Regions from separate parts of the Arthrobacter glacialis genome, predicted to be linked through region 2. Evidence: riboswitches for the same ligand, from Rfam matches in the RefSeq annotation. Region 2 holds a riboswitch; each other region holds the start of a gene.

Region 1 (4,417 bases), on a different contig from region 2:
CAGGACTGCGCCGATGAGGAAGCCGATCAACACCCGTTGGGTCGAGATGGCCACGTGGTTGAATAATTCATTGCGCCCGATGAGCTCGGTTCCGGCGTCCAGTACTGCGCGGGGCGACGGCAGCTGGACCGGTGAAAACACCCCGGCAGCGGTGCTTAGCTGCCAGGCGAGCAGGATTAGGACAGGAAGAATCAGGCCCAGACCCAGCCTGGTCCACGAACGGGCGAAGATAGCAGAACCCGCCTTCGGCGAAGCTTTCGTTGCCGTGCTAGCCGCTGCGCCACTATGGACAGCCATCATGATTCCTTGATGGAGGCGGGATTGGCTTTCACGGCCAGAGAATCATCCAGGAGGGAGGACAGCGCGGTGTCCACCTCGGCCTGGGTCTTGACATCACCGAGCTCCACAAACGTGGGCCCAATCTTCGCCAGCACTGCCCGCTGCTTCTCGCCCGGGATGCCGGAGACATTAAGATTGCTGCGTTTAAGTATGACGGTGCTGGCAACTTCCGGCTTGAGTCCTGCGGCTGTAGCCAGGATCTGTGCTGTCTCTTCGGGGTTTTCCGCTGCCCAAATACGCGCCTTTTCATAGGCGTCCACCACGCTCTGCGCCAGTTCCGGCTTGTCCTTCAGGAATGACTCTGTGGCGTTCAGGAAACCGTAAGTATTAAACTCCAGGTTCCGGTAAAAGAGGGTTGCACCTTCTTGTTCGGCCGTGGCCATGATCGGGTCCAGACCTGCCCACGCATCAACGGAACCGTTCTCCAAGGCGGCCCGGCCATCGGCATGCTGGAGATTCTGCACTGTGACGTCATCTGTGCTCAGGCCGGCCGCCTCCAAAGCCTGGACCAGGAAGAAGTAGGGATCGGTGCCCTTGGTGGCAGCTACTGACTTGCCTTTGAGATCGGCTACCGAGGTGATGGCTGAGCCCTTGGCGGCAACCAGGGCAGCCCATTCGGGCTGGGAGTAGATGGAGATCGTTTTAATGGGCGATCCATTGGACCGGGCCAGCAGCGCGGCTGATCCTGCCGTGGAGCCGACGTCGATGGCTCCGGCGAGCAAAGCCTGATTGGCCTTGTTTGAACCGGCGGACTGCACCCATGTCACGGTGACGCCCTTGCTGGCCAGGGTTGCCTCCAGCCAGCCCTTTTCCTTGATGACAAGGCTCAGCGGGTTGTAGGTGGCAAAGTCGATGGTTAGTGTGCCGCCATCCTTGCCGGCGATGTCGGTGGCTGCATTCTCGCCGGCGCACCCCGCTAGGGCGAGTGCGGAGACGGCGGCAGCGACGCTGAGGAAGGAACGGCGGTTAAGGGTGGGAGAAAAAGGCATGGTGGTCCTCACGAAAGGTTGTGTTGATGAAAGGGTGTGGGAAAAGTGGCTAGTGGCCGTTGACGCCAAGGCTGGCCAGCAGTGAACTTCGAAGTCCGGCCAGCGCCGTTGATGCCCGGTCGCGGGGGCGGGGGCCCGGCACTTCCACGGTGCGCACAATGGTGGCCCCCGGAGCGCCGGTCCCGTCAGGGCCAAGCAAAATGATGTGGTCGGCGAGCTGAAGGGCCTCGTCGACATCATGGGTGACCAGCAAGACAGTGGTGGGCTCGGCCTGGTGTACGTCCAGCAGCAAATCCTGCATGGTGATCCGGGTCAGTGCATCCAATGCGCCGAAGGGCTCATCCAGCAGCAACACCCCGGGGTTTCGGGCCAGCGCCCTGGCCAGCGACGCCCGCTGGGCCATGCCGCCGGAGACCTCGCGCGGGCGGTGACCGGCAAATTCGGACAACCCCACCAGTCCGACGAGCCTTTCAACTACCTCGCGGGTGCGGGCGGCGTTGGCGCCGGCGGGGACGCCAATCGCCACGTTTCCGGCGATGGATTTCCATGGCAGCAGCCTGGGTTCTTGAAAGGCGACGGCGCAGCGCGAATCAATGCCGGACACGGCAGTGCCGTTAATAGTCACCGCGCCTGTGCTGGGCGTATCGAGCCCTGCCACGGCGCGCAGCAAAGTGGACTTCCCGCAGCCGGAGGGCCCCAATAACGCCACGATCTCCCCAGCTTGCACGTCGAAGGAAACCTCCCGAAGCACCGTGTGGGCACCGTGTCCAGTCCCAAAGGACCGGCCCAGGTTCTGAAAGGACACAGCCATGGCGGCAGTACCTTGCGGATCTGGCAGGGCGGAGGCCGTGGCAACGGACGGCGAAAGTAAAGCAGGCATGAGTGCACTCCATCGGTCCTGGCGGTAGCACCCTGCCGGCATTGATACCCGCACAGGGTGTCAACCAGGGTTGCTGCGGCGTCGTGGAGCCAGATCTCTCGGCCGCTCGGGATGGTCAACGTAAGACTAAGTCCTGCAGCAGGACCGGCAAAAATCGGGGCCGGTTCGGCAGTTCGCGAATCGTAACAATCCGAGCGCCCGGCCGGGGCCGCATTTGATGTCACACACCTGGTTGTCAGCCCGGTGTGCCACCATGGACCCATGACAGTCGCCGCAACCGCGGGGCCCACAATGGTTTGGGATGCCCACGGACCCTACTCCCTACACGGGACGTTGGGCATCATTGGTAGGGGCCCTGCCGATAAAACCATCCGGCTGGCCCCGGGCGCGGCCTGGCTGGCCTTCAACACCCCCTCCGGACCAGCAACTTTGGGCATCAACCAACAGGGCAACGAGCTGCACGCCCGGGCTTGGGGTCCCGGCGCGGACCACGCCCTGACGGGCGTCCCGGCGCTGCTGGGCACCCACGACGACTGGTCCCATTTTGATTCACCCGGCTTTGCCGCCACGCTCCCCCGCGCAGTGAGGGATGCCCGACGCCGGCACCAGGCAGTGCGGCTGCCCTCCACCGGGCGCATGGTTGACGCCCTGGTGCCTGCCATCTTGGAGCAAAAGGTCACATCCCTTGAGGCTCTTCGCAGCTACGCCGTCTTGTTGCGCAGATTCGGCACCGAGGCCCCGGGCGTTGGTGCTGACCCGGGTGTTCCGCACAATCTCCTGGTGGCCCCCACCCCCGCCCAATGGGCCGCGATTCCATCCTGGGAATGGCACAAGGCAGGTGTTGGACCACAGCGCTCGGCCACCATTGTGCGGATGCTGCGAGCGGCGTCGGGCTTGGAGCGTTTGGCGAAGCTGCCAGCAGCGGAAGCGGGCGCAAGGATGCAGAGCATCCCCGGCGTTGGGGTATGGACGGCGGCGGAAGTCACCCAGCGCACCCACGGTGACGCCGATCAGGTGGCCGTGGGCGACTACCACCTGGCCGCCTACGTGGGCTGGGCGCTGGCCGGGAAACCAGTGGACGATACTGGCATGCTGGAACTTTTGGAGCCCTGGCGCGGGCACCGGCAGCGGGTGGTGCGCATGTTGCAACTCAGTGGTTTCCGCAAGCCGATGTTCGGTCCGCGCATGACCATCCAAGACCACCGCGGGCACTGACGTGCTGGCCGGATGCGTTCACACTGCGGAACCGCTTCCGGGGCCGGCCCCGCCATCGCCTAGGCTGGTGGAATGAGTGAGATCATCAACCTACAGGCCACGTTCATCCCCAATGAGGGCGAATTCTTCCGCGTGAAGCTCGCCCTCGAGATCGCGATTGAGCAGGTCGTCGAAGAAACCGGCTGCATTCAGTATGAGATCACGGAGGAATCCGAGGAAAAGATTGTCCTGACTGAGCAGTGGGCGTCCGAGGCGGACCTGGAAAAGCACGGCAAGGGCATCGCCGTTCAGGACCTGAACGAATCCCTCAGCGCGCTGTTGGCGGAGCCGGTCAAGCTGGAACGCCACTAACAACGAATGACGCCAACGTCGAGGGGCCCGTCACCAGATGGTGACGGGCCCCTCGACGCCTGCGCGAAGAACTCTATTCGGCTGCACTACCTTCGGCCTGCTTGGCGGCCACGGCTGCGTGAACCTCGCTCATGTCCAGTGCCTTGACGGCCGTGATGACCTCATCCAGCTGGGTGCCGTTGAGCGCACCGGGCTGGGCAAAAACCAGCACCTTTTCCCTGAACGCCATCAGCGTGGGGATGGAGGTGATGTTTGCTTCGGCGGCGAGCTGTTGCTCGGCTTCCGTATCCACCTTGGCGAACACAATGCCGTCGTGCTTCTCGGAGGCAGCCTCATAGGTGGGCGCAAAGCGCACGCAGGGCTGGCACCAAGACGCCCAGAAGTCAACGATCACAATGTCATTGCCTTCAATGGTGGGACCAAAAGTTTCTGTGGTGATATCAACTGTAGCCATGCGTTAACCGTACGGGACGGGACAAAAGCATGGCTACAGTTTCGCTCAACGCGTGAGCGGGAATATCGGGATCAGACCCCGAGCGGTGCGTGCTCCGTCAGGAGCTTTCGTCCGGCAAAGATGACGACGGCGCTGATCAGAACAGCCGCTGCCGCAACATAAAAGGTGGCCGAGGCGTTGACGTGTTCG
Region 2 (4,417 bases):
CCCGCTACGAAAATGCCGTGGCGCACTCCCTGGGCATCGCCGAATCCGGCCGGGCAGCGGACAGCTGGCTCATGACCAGCGCCCGACTTGCCTGGCGCACGCGCATCCTGACCCGCCTTTCGGTTGACCTGCGCGTGCGGCTGTTCCAAAGCGCCGAGGAGGAATCGGTGCGCGTCTTCGCGGCAAACCTCCGAGACGTCTTGTTGGCGGCACCGGCCGGAAACCGCGCAACCCTGGGTCTGGATCCGGGACTGCGCACCGGCGTCAAGGTTGCCGTGGTGGATGGCACCGGCAAGGTTGCCGCAACGGAAACCATCTACCCGCACGCGCCCGCCCGGAAATGGAACGAATCCCTTGCCACCCTCGTGGCCCTGGCCAACAAGCATGGCGTTGAGCTGATTGCCATTGGCAACGGAACAGCCAGCCGGGAGACGGACAAATTGGCCGCCGAACTTGTCGCCGAGCTCAAGCGCACAGCCCCGGACCGCCAAGTCATCAAGCTTGTTGTCTCCGAAGCGGGAGCCTCGGTGTACTCGGCGTCGGCCCTGGCCAGTGCCGAACTGCCCGGCATGGATGTGTCCTTGCGTGGGGCCGTGTCCATCGCCCGCCGGTTGCAGGATCCGCTGGCGGAACTGGTGAAGATCGATCCCAAATCCATTGGCGTGGGCCAGTACCAGCACGACCTCACCCCGGCCAAACTGGAACGGTCCCTGGACGCGGTGGTGGAAGACTGCGTGAACGCCGTGGGCGTGGACCTGAACACCGCCTCCCCGGCACTGCTGGCGAGGGTGGCCGGCGTCGGACCGCTGTTGAGCGAGAACATTGTGGCGCACAGGAACGAGCACGGCCCGTTCAACAAGCGCCGCGAACTGCTCAAGGTGGCCCGGCTTGGTCCCAAGGCGTTTGAACAATGTGCGGGATTCCTGCGCATCACCGGGGGAGCGGAACCGTTGGATGCCTCCAGCGTGCACCCCGAAGCGTACGGCGTGGCCCGCAAGATCCTTGCCACGGTGGGTGCCACATCAGCCGAGATTTCTGCCGGCGTTGGGGCTGTGTCCTCGGTCAACCCGGCCGACTTCGTGGACGGCACCTTTGGCCTGCCCACAGTTGCCGACATTGTGACCGAACTGCAGAAGCCTGGCCGCGATCCCCGGCCCCGCTTTGAAACAGCCGCGTTCACGGACGGCATTGAGAAGATCACCGATCTTCGCCCCGGCATGATCCTGGAAGGAACCGTCTCCAATGTAGCGGCGTTTGGCGCGTTCGTGGACATTGGCGTGCACCAGGACGGGCTGGTGCACGTCTCGGCCATGAGCAACTCCTTCGTCTCGGACCCTCATACTGTGGTCAAGTCCGGCCAGGTGGTCCGCGTAAAGGTTCTGGAAGTGGAGCCCGAACGCAAGCGCATTTCCCTCACGCTGCGTCTGGATGACGCCGCCGATACGTCTTCGAGGAAGTTCGACGCCGACTCCCGCACCCCCGCCGCCCGCACCCCCGGGCGGCTAACTCCCAAGCAGGGTGCGGCAGAGTCACGGGGTGCGGGGCAGAGGCGCACCCCGGGTCAGGACTCCGCCCGACAAGGCGGCGACCGTCCAGCACGCCCCGCAACGCCTCAACCATCGGCCAACACCGCCATGGCCGAGGCTCTGCGCCGCGCGGGCCTGGGAAAGTAGTTCCAGGTCCTGGCAATTCGGTGAGTGCGCAGCTGATGCGACGTGTGGGGCTCCAAGTCTCATCAGCTGCGCACTCACGGTGGTGGAATGGTTCATAAATTCAGCCGGTGCCACTTTTTGGCGCATATTTCAAGCAGATCTTCGGCCAAGGTCATAAACTCGTCACAATCTTGCGGCGCCTGAAGGGATCTTCCACACTGGATGTAGGTCATGAGTGTCAGCGACAAGCCCCGGCTCGCTGACCGGCAACCCTCCTTCCGCGGTGGGGTGCCCCGGGTGAAGACCTGGCACTGAGCCGCCCGGTTCCAGTGCAAGCGCGGGCCATCGAGTCGAAAGCCCTTCACGCATGCTGCGTTGGAGGGTTTTTTACCGCAGGCCTCTAGTGTGAAGGAATTCAACCATGAGCAACGGTTGGTCATTTGAAACCCGTCAGATCCACGCAGGCCAGGAGCCGGACGTCACCACAGGGGCACGCGCCCTGCCGATCTACCAGACAACATCCTTTGTTTTTCCCTCGGCCGAGAGCGCCGCTGCCCGGTTCGCGTTGGCAGAGCTGGAACCGATTTACACCCGCATCGGCAACCCCACCCAGGACGCCGTCGAACAGCGCATTGCCAGTCTGGAAGGCGGCGTGGCAGCACTCCTGCTCGCCTCGGGCCAGGCGGCAACCACGTTCGCCATCTTGAACCTGGCAGAAGCAGGCGACCACATTGTTTCCAGCCCCAGCATCTACGGCGGCACCTACAATCTGTTTGCCCACAGCCTGAAGAAGCTCGGCATCGAGGTCACGTTCGTCTCCGACCCCGACAACCTGGATGAATGGCGTGCTGCGGTCCGTCCCAACACCAAGGCCTTCTTCGGTGAGGTTGTGTCAAACCCGCGCCAAGACGTGCTGGACATTGAGAACATCAGCGCCATCGCCCACGAGGCAGGGGTGCCGCTGCTGGTGGACAACACCCTGGCAACCCCGTACCTGATCCGACCGCTGGAATGGGGTGCCGACATTGTCATCCACTCCGCCACCAAGTACCTGGGCGGCCACGGCAGTGCCATCGCCGGAGTGATTGTCGACGGCGGCAAGTTCGACTTCGCCACCAACCCGGAGAAGTTCCCCGGCTTCAACACCCCGGATGTCACCTACAACGGTTTGGTGTACGCCCGCGATTTGGGTGTGGGCAGCGCCTTGGGCGCCAACCTGGCCTACATCCTCAAGGCACGCGTGCAGTTGCTGCGCGACCTTGGCTCGGCCGTGGCACCGTTCAACGCCTTCCTCATTGCCCAGGGCATCGAAACCCTGAGCTTGCGTGTGGAGCGCCACGTGAGCAACGCGGTTGCCGTTGCCGAATGGCTCGAGACGAACGAGAACGTGGAGGCTGTGGCCTACGCAGGCATCCCCTCCAGCCCCTGGTTCGAGCGTGGCCGCAAGTACGGTCCCAAGGGCACCGGCGCCGTCATCGCCTTTGACATCTTGGGCGGCGCCGAGGCTGGCAAGCGATTCGTGGACGGCCTGGAACTGCACTCACATGTGGCCAACATTGGCGACGTGCGCTCCCTGGTCATCCACCCGGCGTCGACCACCCATGCACAGCTTTCACCGGAGCAGCAGTTGGCTGCCGGTGTGCGCCCGGGACTGGTCCGACTCTCGGTGGGCCTTGAGAATATTGCTGACATCCTGGCCGATCTCGAAGCCGGATTCCGCGCGGCAAAACAAGCGTGATTTCGGTGGGACACACGGAGGAAAAAAGTATGCTTGCCACGGGGTCTGCCTCCGTGGCGGCCACCGCGGTGGGTGAAGAATTTTCCGCGGCCGTAGGACGGGGCGGCGGTGTGCTGCGTTCCCTTGAGATCGGCGCATTGCCGCTGGAAGCGGGGGGCTCGCTGCCCTCGGTGACCATGGCCTTTGAATGCTGGGGCACGCTGAATGAGGCCGGCGACAATGCCGTGCTCATACAGCACGCCCTGACCGGCAGCACCCACGTGAGCCGCGGCGATTCAGAGGAAGACGGCTGGTGGGAAGGCTTGGTGGGGCCCGGGGACGTCATCGACACCAACAAGTACTTTGTGGTGTGCGCCAACATGCTGGGCGGCTGCTACGGCACCACCGGCCCGTCCAGCATCGCCAGCGACGGAAAACCTTACGGGTCCCGTTTCCCCTTCGTCACCATCCGCGACTCGGTCCACGCCGAGGCGCGCCTGGCCGACAAGCTCGGCATCAAGCTGTGGCACGCCGTCGTGGGTGGTTCCATGGGCGGTGCGCGTGCCTTGGAGTGGGCGGCAAGCTATCCGGAGCGGGTGCGCCGCTGCGCCGTGGTGGCTGCCTGCGCGGCCAGCACGGCTGAGCAAATTGCCTTTGCCCAGACGCAGACGCTCGCCATCCGCCAGGACCCGAACTTTGCCGGCGGGGACTATTACGACGGCGCAGCCCCCACCTCAGGCTTGGGGCTGGCGCGTCGGATTGCCCACATCAACTACCGTTCAGAAACTGAGATGGAGTCACGTTTTGGCCGTCAGGCCCAAAGCGGCGAGGACACCATCAGCCATGATCGGCTGGCGGTTTTGGGCGCCAGCGGCAGCAGGTACCAGGTGGAGAGCTATCTTGACCACCAGGCCCGCAAACTGGTGGGGCGCTTTGATGCCAACAGCTACATTGCCATTACTGAGGCGTTGATGAGCCACGATGTCAGCCGGGGCCGTGGCACCCTGTCGCAAGCCTTGGCAGCCACAGCTTCGGTGGAGTTTCTGGT
Region 3 (4,417 bases), on a different contig from region 2:
CGCCGAAGCCGGCAGGGGATCCACCCGCACCTGGGCCATTGTCTTTGGTATTCTGAGCGTTCTTGCGGGCATTGTGGTGCTGGTTGTTCCGGTCTGGACCGCGCAGTGGCTGCTGCTCGTGAGCGCCATCATGCTGATCATCCTGGGCATTGTTGGCCTGGTCCGCGCATTCACCTTTGGCAAGGCGATCCTGCAGGCCAGCTAAGCTCTACTGCATGACAGTTTTGGTATTTCTGGATCCCGTTCACCCCGCTGGCCGGCTGGCCGACGCCTCATCCCCCACCATTTTGGCTACGGATCAAGGCGTGACGCGGGGGGACGGGATTTTTGAATCCCTGCTCGCCATCAATGGTGTCCCCCGCAAAGTCCAGGCCCACCTTGACCGGCTGGCGGGTTCGGCACTGACCATGGATCTGGCGATTCCGGCGGCGGAGGTTTGGCTGGCAGCCATTACGACGGCGCTCACGGCTTACGCCGGCGGCTCGGCTGCCGAGGGGCAGGCAGTGGTGAAGTTGATTGCCACCCGCGGCCCCGAAGGCGGCAACACCCCCACCGCCTGGGTGCAGGTCTCAGCCGTCTCACCGGCCTTGGCCAAGCAGCGCGACGCCGGACTGTCGGTGATCTTGTTGGAGCGCGGCTATGACAGCGACATTGCCGCACGGGCGCCGTGGCTGCTTTTAGGCGCGAAAACCCTTTCCTACGCGGTGAACATGGCCGCCCTGCGCCACGCCCACAGCCAGGGGGCCGATGACGTGATCTTCACCAGTGGTGACCAGCTGGTGCTGGAGGGACCCACGTCGTCAGTTCTGTTGGCACATATCTCGGATGATTCAGGTGTCCCGGTGAAGCGGCTCATCACACCCCATCTGGATACCGGAATTTTGCCCGGCACCACTCAGGGAGCGCTCTTTGCAGCGGCCAAGGAGGCTGGTTGGGAACTGGGCTACGGCCCCGTCACCCCGGCGGACTTGCTGGACGCTGACGCCGTCTGGCTCATTTCCAGCTTGCGGCTGCTGGCCCCCGTGAACACCATTGACGGTGTGGAGATCGGCACGGCGGCCAACCGGGCGCAGCTCAGCGCCGAACTCAGCGCACTGTTGGCCACAACACTGTAGGAGACTATGCGGTTAGGCGGCTACGCTGTCTGACTCCCACTGAACAGGCACCAGTGGACGGAACTTGTTGGCCAACAGGATCAACACAATAGTCGTCGCTATGAACGCCACGGCAATGAACAGGCAGGTGATGGCCACGGCGCCGTAGCCGCCGTTGGCCGGATTCAGGAACGGGTAGGCATACCAGCCGGTGATGGCACCGCGGACCAGCGAGTAGGCCAAATAGGCCAAGGGGAAAAACACGGCGATCCAGAGGCTGCGCAGCGAAAGGGGCTTGCGGGGGGACTGGATGAGCCAGTCTGCCACCACTACCACCGGCATAACGTAGTGCAGCCAGGTGTTGATCCACGGGAGCAGCGAGCCAAGGTCCACATCACGCAACAACGCGCTGAACACCATACCCACCAGCGCCATGGCAACCACTGAAACGCAGCGCAAAACCTGCCACAGCGGCCCCAGCTCCTTGCCACGCCACGTCAGCACCGACTCCACCAACAGCACCACCGCAGCAAAAATGTTGCCAAGATTGGTGAAGTAGCTGAAGAAGTTCAGCACTGGGAAGCCATTGCTGATGTGAATACCCAGTTGGGTTCCCACGGCAATAAGCGTTACGGCACCGAACAGGAAACGGACTGCGGCAAAGGCGCGGGTCAAGGTCATGCGTTTATCTTGCCACTTGGCGGGGTTGCCGTGTTGCAACGCGCCCGTCATGTTGAGCCACACTGACACATTCTTGGGCCCGCTGCACGGCTCATGTGCTATTTTTTCAAGTAAGTAATGAGTGCCAGCGTCAAGCCCTGACTCGCTGGCCGGCAACCCTCTTTCCGGCGGGGTGCCTCAGGTGAATACTTGGCAAACCCAGCTACCCAAGCCACAGGTTTGCAAGCGTGAACGTCTTATTGCGTGCTTATCAGCCAACCCTCGTTAAGCGCAGTCTCCCGCTTGCAGATTTAGCGCTTTCTTGCAATGAGGAGAACACATGTCCGCGGACGAATCCCCCCTGGCCTACCGGCTCATCACCGGCCCCGATGACAAGTCTTTTTGTGAGCGCATTTCAGAAGCTCTGGCCGAAGGCTACGTGCTCCACGGAGGACCGGCCGTAACCTTCAACGGGACCAGCGTCATCTGTGCCCAAGCATTGATCCTCCCACAGGCCATTGCCGTCAGTGACGCAGCAGTTGCCACGGCCGTGGATGAGCTCGATGCTGAGCTGGAGTTCGACGGCGAGGGCATCGCATGAGCTACGCAGGAGACCTTGCCCCGGCCACGGCTTGGGAACACCTGGCAGCAGGCGCGGTACTCCTTGATGTGCGCACCGAGGGAGAATGGGCGCACATTGGCGTTCCAGACACCTCGGCACTGAACACTGAGCCTGTCTTCATCCAATGGAACCTGGCCAGCGGACACAACAACCCTGACTTTCTGGCGCAGCTATTGGCGGCAGTGCCCACGGAAAAGCCGCTGGTGGTGTTGTGCCGCTCCGGCGCCCGTTCCATCGCCGCGGCCCACGCCGCCACGGCTGCCGGGTACACGGCCTATAACGTCCTGGAGGGCTTTGAGGGTGAGCCGGACAGCTACGGCGAGCGGGTCATCAACGGCTGGAAGAACCGCAGCCTGCCCTGGCGCTAGCAACGCAGCGCCCCGCGCCGCCGCCGTAAGTCAGTCAGTCAGTCAGTCAGTCAGGACCGCACCACCAGCGAAATAGGGTAAGTCATTGAGTAACTTTAACGAGCACGCCGCCACCTGGGCGCAGGACACCCAGGCCGTGCGCGGCGGGCTTGACCGCAGCAATTTCTCCGAAACCTCCGAGGCCTTGTTCCTGAATTCAGGGTTCGTGTACGAATCGGCTGAGGCCGCCGAACAGGCCTTCACCGGCGAGGCGGACCGGTTCGTGTACTCCCGCTACGGCAACCCGTCCGTGGCAACCTTCCAGGAACGCCTGCGCCTGCTCGAGGGCAAGGAGGCCTGCTTTGCCACGGCCTCGGGCATGTCCGCCGTTTTCACGGCCTTGGGTGCCTTGCTGGCGGCCGGGGACAGGGTGGTTGCCTCACGATCACTCTTTGGCTCCTGCTTTGTCATCTTGAACGAGTTGCTGCCGCGGTGGGGCGTGGAAACGGTGTTCGTGGACGGACCGGATCTGGATCAGTGGCGCGAGGCCCTTTCGGTGCCGACCACTGCCGTGTTCTTTGAGTCCCCGTCGAACCCCATGCAGGAAATCATTGACATACAGGCGGTGTGCGACCTGGCCCATGCCGCGGGCGCGCAGGTGGTGGCCGACAACGTGTTTGCCACCCCCCTGCTGCAGCGATGTGGCGATTTTGGTGCGGACATCATTGTGTACTCCGGCACCAAGCACATTGACGGTCAGGGGCGTGTTCTGGGCGGCGCCATCCTGGGCAGCAAGGAGTTCATTGACGGTCCCGTCAAGAACTTGATGCGGCACACGGGCCCCGCCTTGTCGGCGTTCAACGCGTGGGTCCTGACCAAGGGCTTGGAAACCATGAACCTGCGCGTCACGCATTCGTGCAACAACGCCCTGGCCCTGGGCGAGTTCCTTGAGGCCCAGCCACAAGTTAGTCTCGTGCTGTACCCGCATCTGCCGTCCCACCCACAGTACGAGCTGGCTAAGAAGCAGATGAAGGCCGGCGGCACGGTGCTGACGTTTGAACTGGCGCAGCCGGGCACCGGAACCACCAAGGATGCAGCGTTTGCCCTGCTCAATGCCCTGCAAATCATTGACATTTCCAATAATTTGGGCGACGCCAAATCCCTGATCACCCACCCTGCCACAACAACCCACCGCGCCATGGGCGCGGAGGCCCGTGCGGCCATTGGCCTGCGCAACGGCTTCCTGCGCTTGTCAGTGGGTCTGGAGGATGTGGAAGACTTGAAGGCTGATCTGGCGCAGGCGTTGTCCGCTATTTAGCGAGCTTGCGCGCCCATGCGGAGAAGCTGGCCACGTCGGATCCGGACATGACGGCGGCCGGCGGTTCGCTCACGGGGACAACCATCAGCGCCAGCGCGTCCGCGGGAAATACTGCCATCCATTTTCCGGCCTCGGAGGCCCTACCGGCCGTCGCCGCAGCATCAACCCCCACCGCGTTGCACAGGAAGACATCCGGGCTGGCCCCCATCGGATCGACCATGCTGATCCGCCCGTCGAGCAGTTCGAGGATTTCCGCGTGAAGCATGGTCACGGTGAGGTCGCTCGTGGTCAGCTGCACGCAGTGCATCAGCTTGGCGCCTTTGCGCCCGCGCGGCAGGTCCACCTCGGTGGCCGTCAACCCAGCACCCTGCCACGG
Region 4 (4,417 bases), on a different contig from region 2:
GTATCCAGACCAATGCCGTGCTTCTCCAGGTACCGCAACAATTCCGGATCATGATCGCTGATGCGGCTGACACGCCCGCTGTGGCCGGCGTCGAGCTCGTCGAGCCGGTGCGAGGGGGCCATGATGATCCGGCCTTCCGGGTCCGGGATGGGATCACCGTGCGGGTCCCGGGTGGGATGGCCCAACTTGGCACTCATGCGCTCAATGAAGTGCTCGGACACGGCATGCTCCAGCTGTTCGGCCTCGTCGTGCACCTCATCCCAGGTGTAGCCAAGCTCGCTGACAAGGTAGGTTTCCAGCAGCCGATGCCTGCGCACCATGGACAGCGCCAGAGTTAGACCTCGCTCGGTCAGGTGGATGGGGCTGTACGGCTGGTGGTCCACCAAGCCCTGGTCCTTGAGTTTGCGGACCATTTCCGAAACCGAGGAATTGGCAACCCCAAGGCGGGTGGCTAAGGCGGTGGAGGTGATGGGTTTGTCCTGCCACTCCGTGTAGGCATAGATGACCTTGACATAGTCCTCGATGCTGGAGGAGGTGGCAGTTTGTTTCACAGAATCCAGCCTACCGCTAGGCTCAGAGTTTGTGCGTGCGCCAGGTCTGGGCCACGTAAGGCAGCTGGAGCTCTTCATCAGGAGAGTGACCCAGATGGTCAAGAAGGTACCACTGAAGATTTGCCATGACCTTGGCGCGGATGGGGTCCGAGGCCTTGAGGTAGTAGCTGCGGGATTTGGCCAGTTCCATGATGGCCTCTGGCGTCAAGGACTGGCTCCAGCGGGTGTTGTGCACGTGCGGAGCGGCGAATTCCTTACCAATGGTGGGGTGGAAGTCTGCCTTGTGGACGTCACCGGCATGCATGATGCGTGCCAGCCGGTGAACCCAAGGGATGCCGACGTCGAGCTGGTTCCAGATCAAGCCCAAGGTGCCGCCGGGGCGAAGTACGCGGGCAATCTCGGTACTGGCGGCGAGGGGATCGCACCAGTGCCACGCCTGCGCCACCACTGCCAGATCCATGGAGTTCACTGGCAGCTCAAGGTGTTCGGCCGTGCCCACAATGGTTGTGGTCCGGGGCAGCTCTGCGGCCAACTGGGTGAGCATGTCTGCCGAAGGGTCCACCGCCGTCAGATTCCAGCCGTGCCGGGCCAATAGTTGAGTGTACTTTCCCGTTCCCGCACCCACATCAAGGGCGTCCTTGATGGGGTGCGGGGAACCAGCGATTAGCCAGTCCAGGGAATCGCGGGGGTAGCTGGGACGGACCTGATGATAATGCTCCCCGCCTTCCAGAAATGCCGCAGCCATGTGCTTGCGCCGTTCCGCGTCGAAGACCGGTCCGCCTACCCCTGCCATAGTGCTCCCCTAAAGTTGTGCCGTTTTGCCCGTTCAACTTTACCGCGGGGGAGAGGGTGTGTTGTTTAAGTGTTGCAGGGGGCTGCGCCAGCGGTTCCGGGCGTGTTCGGGGCCCAGTGCGGGTACGCACGGTTGTCATCGGCGGGCACCCAGCGGCCGGCGTCAACCACGTAATCCCAGCCCAGCCCGTCACGCAACAGGGCACTGACACCCTCGATCAGGCGCTGTGCGTCCTCAAGCCGGGAACCCACACCAAAGCTGGCACGCAATGAACCCGACGGCAGGCCCAAACGGTTCAGCAGCGGGTGGGCGCAGAACTTGCCATCACGCACGCCCACGCCATGCTCGGCCGACAAGTAGGCGGCAACCAATCCGGCGTCGTACCCGGTGATGGAGAAGTTCACCACGCCGATGCTGCCGCACTCGGGGTAGTCTGCGGAGTCGGAGAACAGCGAATGGACGTTGACGCCCTCAATCGCGGCGAAGCCCGCCACCAGATACTCACGCAGCTGCTGTTCGTGGCTGTGCCAGTCCTGCGCGTCGAGTGCTGCCAGGGTGGCGGCGGCCTTGGCGAGAGTGGCGGCGCCCAAAACGTTGGGGGAGCCGGCTTCGTGGCGTGCGGGGCCGTCACTCCAGCGGGTTGATTCCAGTCGCACTTCCGTCACGGCGCCACCGCCGGCCAAATGCGGCTTGCCCGTGTCCAGCCAATCAGAGCGGCCCACCAAAACGCCCGCACCAAAGGGCGCGTACAGCTTGTGGCCGGAGAACGCCAGGTAGTCGATTCCGCTGGCGCTCAAGTCGATACGGCGGTGCGGGGCCAGTTGGGCCGCGTCAACCACAATGCGGGCGCCGTAGCGGTGGGCCAAGGCGGCCAGTTCATTGACGGGCAGCACCTCGCCCGTCACATTGGAGGCACCAGTGACGGCCAACAGGAGCACGTTGCCGGCCCGCAGCTGTGTTTCAACGCGGGCCAGGGTCGCTGCGATGGAATCCGCAGCCACCACTGAGCGGTGCGGCAGCGCCTGCCACGGAAGCAGATTGGCGTGGTGCTCAATATCCAGATACAGCACTTCGCCGTGAACGTTGGAGCGGCCCTCGGTGAACCCCTTTTGGGTCAGGATGCTTTGCACGCACCCGGCCAAGAGGTTCAAGGAATCTGTTGTGTGGCGCGTGAAGATGACGGTGTCATCGGGGCGGGCGCCCACAAAGTTGGCCACAATCTTGCGGGCATTCTCATACACGGACGTGCTGACCTGGGAGGCAAACCCTGCACCGCGGTGCACACTGGCGTAGTACGGCAAAACCTCGTTCAGGTGGGCGGCCACGTCCTCAAGTGCCGGGGCCGACGCCGCATAGTCAAGGTTGGCGTACCGCACCTGTCCGCCGTGGATCAAGGGGGCGTTTAAATCCTGGCCCACCACCGGCAACAAGGGAGATTTGGATAGGGATGTTTTTTCCAAAAGGGCGTAGCTCATGGGTAAATCCTTCGACACAAAGGACCCTTGGAAGGAGCCAAGAAGTCCGCGCTTGCCATGACCGCTCCGGCCTGACCTGGTCGTCACCCGGGGCACCCCGCCGCGAAAGGAGGGTTGCCGGCCAGCAAACCGGGGTTTAGCGCTGGCACTCGTGACCTATGCCAAAAAGATTAGCCCAAGAATAGAGTTCTCGCATTTGTTACGTCATGAAACGCACGCCGCCGTTGGGCCGGGGGCAGGCGGGCAAAAAGAACGACGGCGGAAGCCGCCGTCGTTCTTAATACGATTGAGCTAAATGCCGTGGATTAGCCCAGCAGATCGTCCCAGTTGGGGTTCAAACGCTGCAGGACTTCTGTGTGCAGGATGGAGTTGGTGGCCAAGGCGTTGCCGCCGAAGGGGCCGTCTGCTCCCTCCAGGGATGTGAATCGGCCGCCAGCCTCGGTCACGATCGGCACCAGCGCGGCCATGTCGTAGAGGTTTAGTTCGGGCTCGCAGGCGATGTCCACGCTGCCCTCGGCAACCATGCAGTAGGACCAGAAATCGCCGTACGCGCGGGTGCGCCAGACGTCGTCGGTGAGGGCAATGAACTCATCACGGTTGCCCCGTTCAGCCCAGCCGCTCAGAGACGAGTAGGACAGTGACGCGTCCTTGAGCTCTGCAACATTGGAGACGCGAATGCGGGTGGCGGCGGCCAGAGACTTGCCCATGTATGCGCCGGTGCCCTCGGCAGCCCACCACCGCTTGCCCAGGGCTGGGGCGCTGACCAAACCAACCACGGGGCGGCCCTCATCCACCAGGGCAATCAGGGTGGCCCAGACAGGAACTCCGCGCACAAAGTTCTTGGTGCCGTCAATGGGATCGATGATCCAGCGGCGTGTTCCATGACCCGTGCTGCCAAACTCCTCGCCCAACACCGCATCGCGGGGACGTACCCGGGACAGTTGGCTGCGGATTGACTCCTCGGCGGCCTTGTCAGCATCCGTCACGGGAGTCAGATCCGGCTTGGTCTCAACCTCCAGATCAAGGGCCTTGAAACGGGCCATGGTCAGCGAATCCACGCTGTCCGCCAACACATGGGCCAAGCGGAGGTCGTCGTTGTACGTCTGGGGTTCAATCGTCATGTACATCACGCTATCGCGATTTGTCCCAAACGCCCGTTACGACGCCCTCCGGCGCCTGAATGCCAAATAAACCCGTGGCAGTTGGGGTTGGCGGCGCTATTAGTGAACTTATGCGCTGAACCGGAGCCGGGTAGTGCGCATATCTAAATTCTTGTGAAGTTATGCGCAGAACCCACCGCGAGTCCAGCGCATAAGTGTTTATGCACAGGACTCGCCATGGGTTCAGCGCATAAGTTCACTGCGCCCCGAGCCCGGCCAGCACAGCTACTCGATGATGCCCAGTTCCTTTTCCGCGGCGCGGCCCTCTGTCCTGTCGCTGGTGCCCAGCAGGCGGCGAAGCGAGGCAAGGCGGGCCGGTCCGGCGTCGCCGGCGAGCCCTGCAGCCACATAGGGGTCCAGGCCGCAGTTCACCGCGACACTGTCATGCTTGCAACCGCGTTCACAGTCGTCCGTGCCGGGCTGCAGATCGGGGAAGGC

What was found. A riboswitch is a leader RNA that binds a small molecule or an ion and turns the genes downstream of it on or off. The one in region 2 is predicted to bind S-adenosylmethionine.
Region 1: another riboswitch for S-adenosylmethionine. It lies ahead of CVS28_RS18730 (ABC transporter ATP-binding protein); the one in region 2 lies ahead of CVS28_RS02465 (bifunctional o-acetylhomoserine/o-acetylserine sulfhydrylase).
Region 3: another riboswitch for S-adenosylmethionine. It lies ahead of CVS28_RS00370 (DUF1737 domain-containing protein); the one in region 2 lies ahead of CVS28_RS02465 (bifunctional o-acetylhomoserine/o-acetylserine sulfhydrylase).
Region 4: another riboswitch for S-adenosylmethionine. It lies ahead of CVS28_RS06725 (aminotransferase class V-fold PLP-dependent enzyme); the one in region 2 lies ahead of CVS28_RS02465 (bifunctional o-acetylhomoserine/o-acetylserine sulfhydrylase).

What each region holds. Positions count from the first base shown of each region.
Region 1 is NZ_PPXB01000021.1:11,778-16,194, forward strand. It holds gene CVS28_RS18720 (ABC transporter permease) at 1-300, opposite strand, end outside; gene CVS28_RS18725 (aliphatic sulfonate ABC transporter substrate-binding protein) at 297-1,328, opposite strand; gene CVS28_RS18730 (ABC transporter ATP-binding protein) at 1,378-2,208, opposite strand; SAM riboswitch class I at 2,215-2,326, opposite strand; gene CVS28_RS18735 (DNA-3-methyladenine glycosylase family protein) at 2,470-3,423, shown strand; gene CVS28_RS18740 (putative quinol monooxygenase) at 3,496-3,774, shown strand; gene CVS28_RS18745 (thioredoxin family protein) at 3,848-4,228, opposite strand; gene CVS28_RS18750 (MFS transporter) at 4,300-4,417, opposite strand, start outside.
Region 2 is NZ_PPXB01000002.1:70,696-75,112, reverse strand. It holds gene CVS28_RS02470 (Tex family protein) at 1-1,673, shown strand, start outside; SAM riboswitch class IV at 1,880-1,996, shown strand; gene CVS28_RS02465 (bifunctional o-acetylhomoserine/o-acetylserine sulfhydrylase) at 2,074-3,390, shown strand; gene metX (homoserine O-acetyltransferase MetX) at 3,420-4,417, shown strand, end outside.
Region 3 is NZ_PPXB01000001.1:73,256-77,672, reverse strand. It holds gene CVS28_RS00385 (HdeD family acid-resistance protein) at 1-205, shown strand, start outside; gene CVS28_RS00380 (aminodeoxychorismate lyase) at 216-1,115, shown strand; gene CVS28_RS00375 (Pr6Pr family membrane protein) at 1,128-1,775, opposite strand; SAM riboswitch class IV at 1,889-2,009, shown strand; gene CVS28_RS00370 (DUF1737 domain-containing protein) at 2,095-2,355, shown strand; gene CVS28_RS00365 (rhodanese-like domain-containing protein) at 2,352-2,744, shown strand; gene CVS28_RS00360 (O-succinylhomoserine sulfhydrylase) at 2,830-4,041, shown strand; gene CVS28_RS00355 (hypothetical protein) at 4,034-4,417, opposite strand, start outside.
Region 4 is NZ_PPXB01000004.1:314,482-318,898, reverse strand. It holds gene CVS28_RS06735 (metal-dependent transcriptional regulator) at 1-551, opposite strand, end outside; gene CVS28_RS06730 (class I SAM-dependent methyltransferase) at 574-1,344, opposite strand; gene CVS28_RS06725 (aminotransferase class V-fold PLP-dependent enzyme) at 1,410-2,819, opposite strand; SAM riboswitch class IV at 2,863-2,976, opposite strand; gene hisN (histidinol-phosphatase) at 3,125-3,940, opposite strand; gene rsgA (ribosome small subunit-dependent GTPase A) at 4,205-4,417, opposite strand, start outside.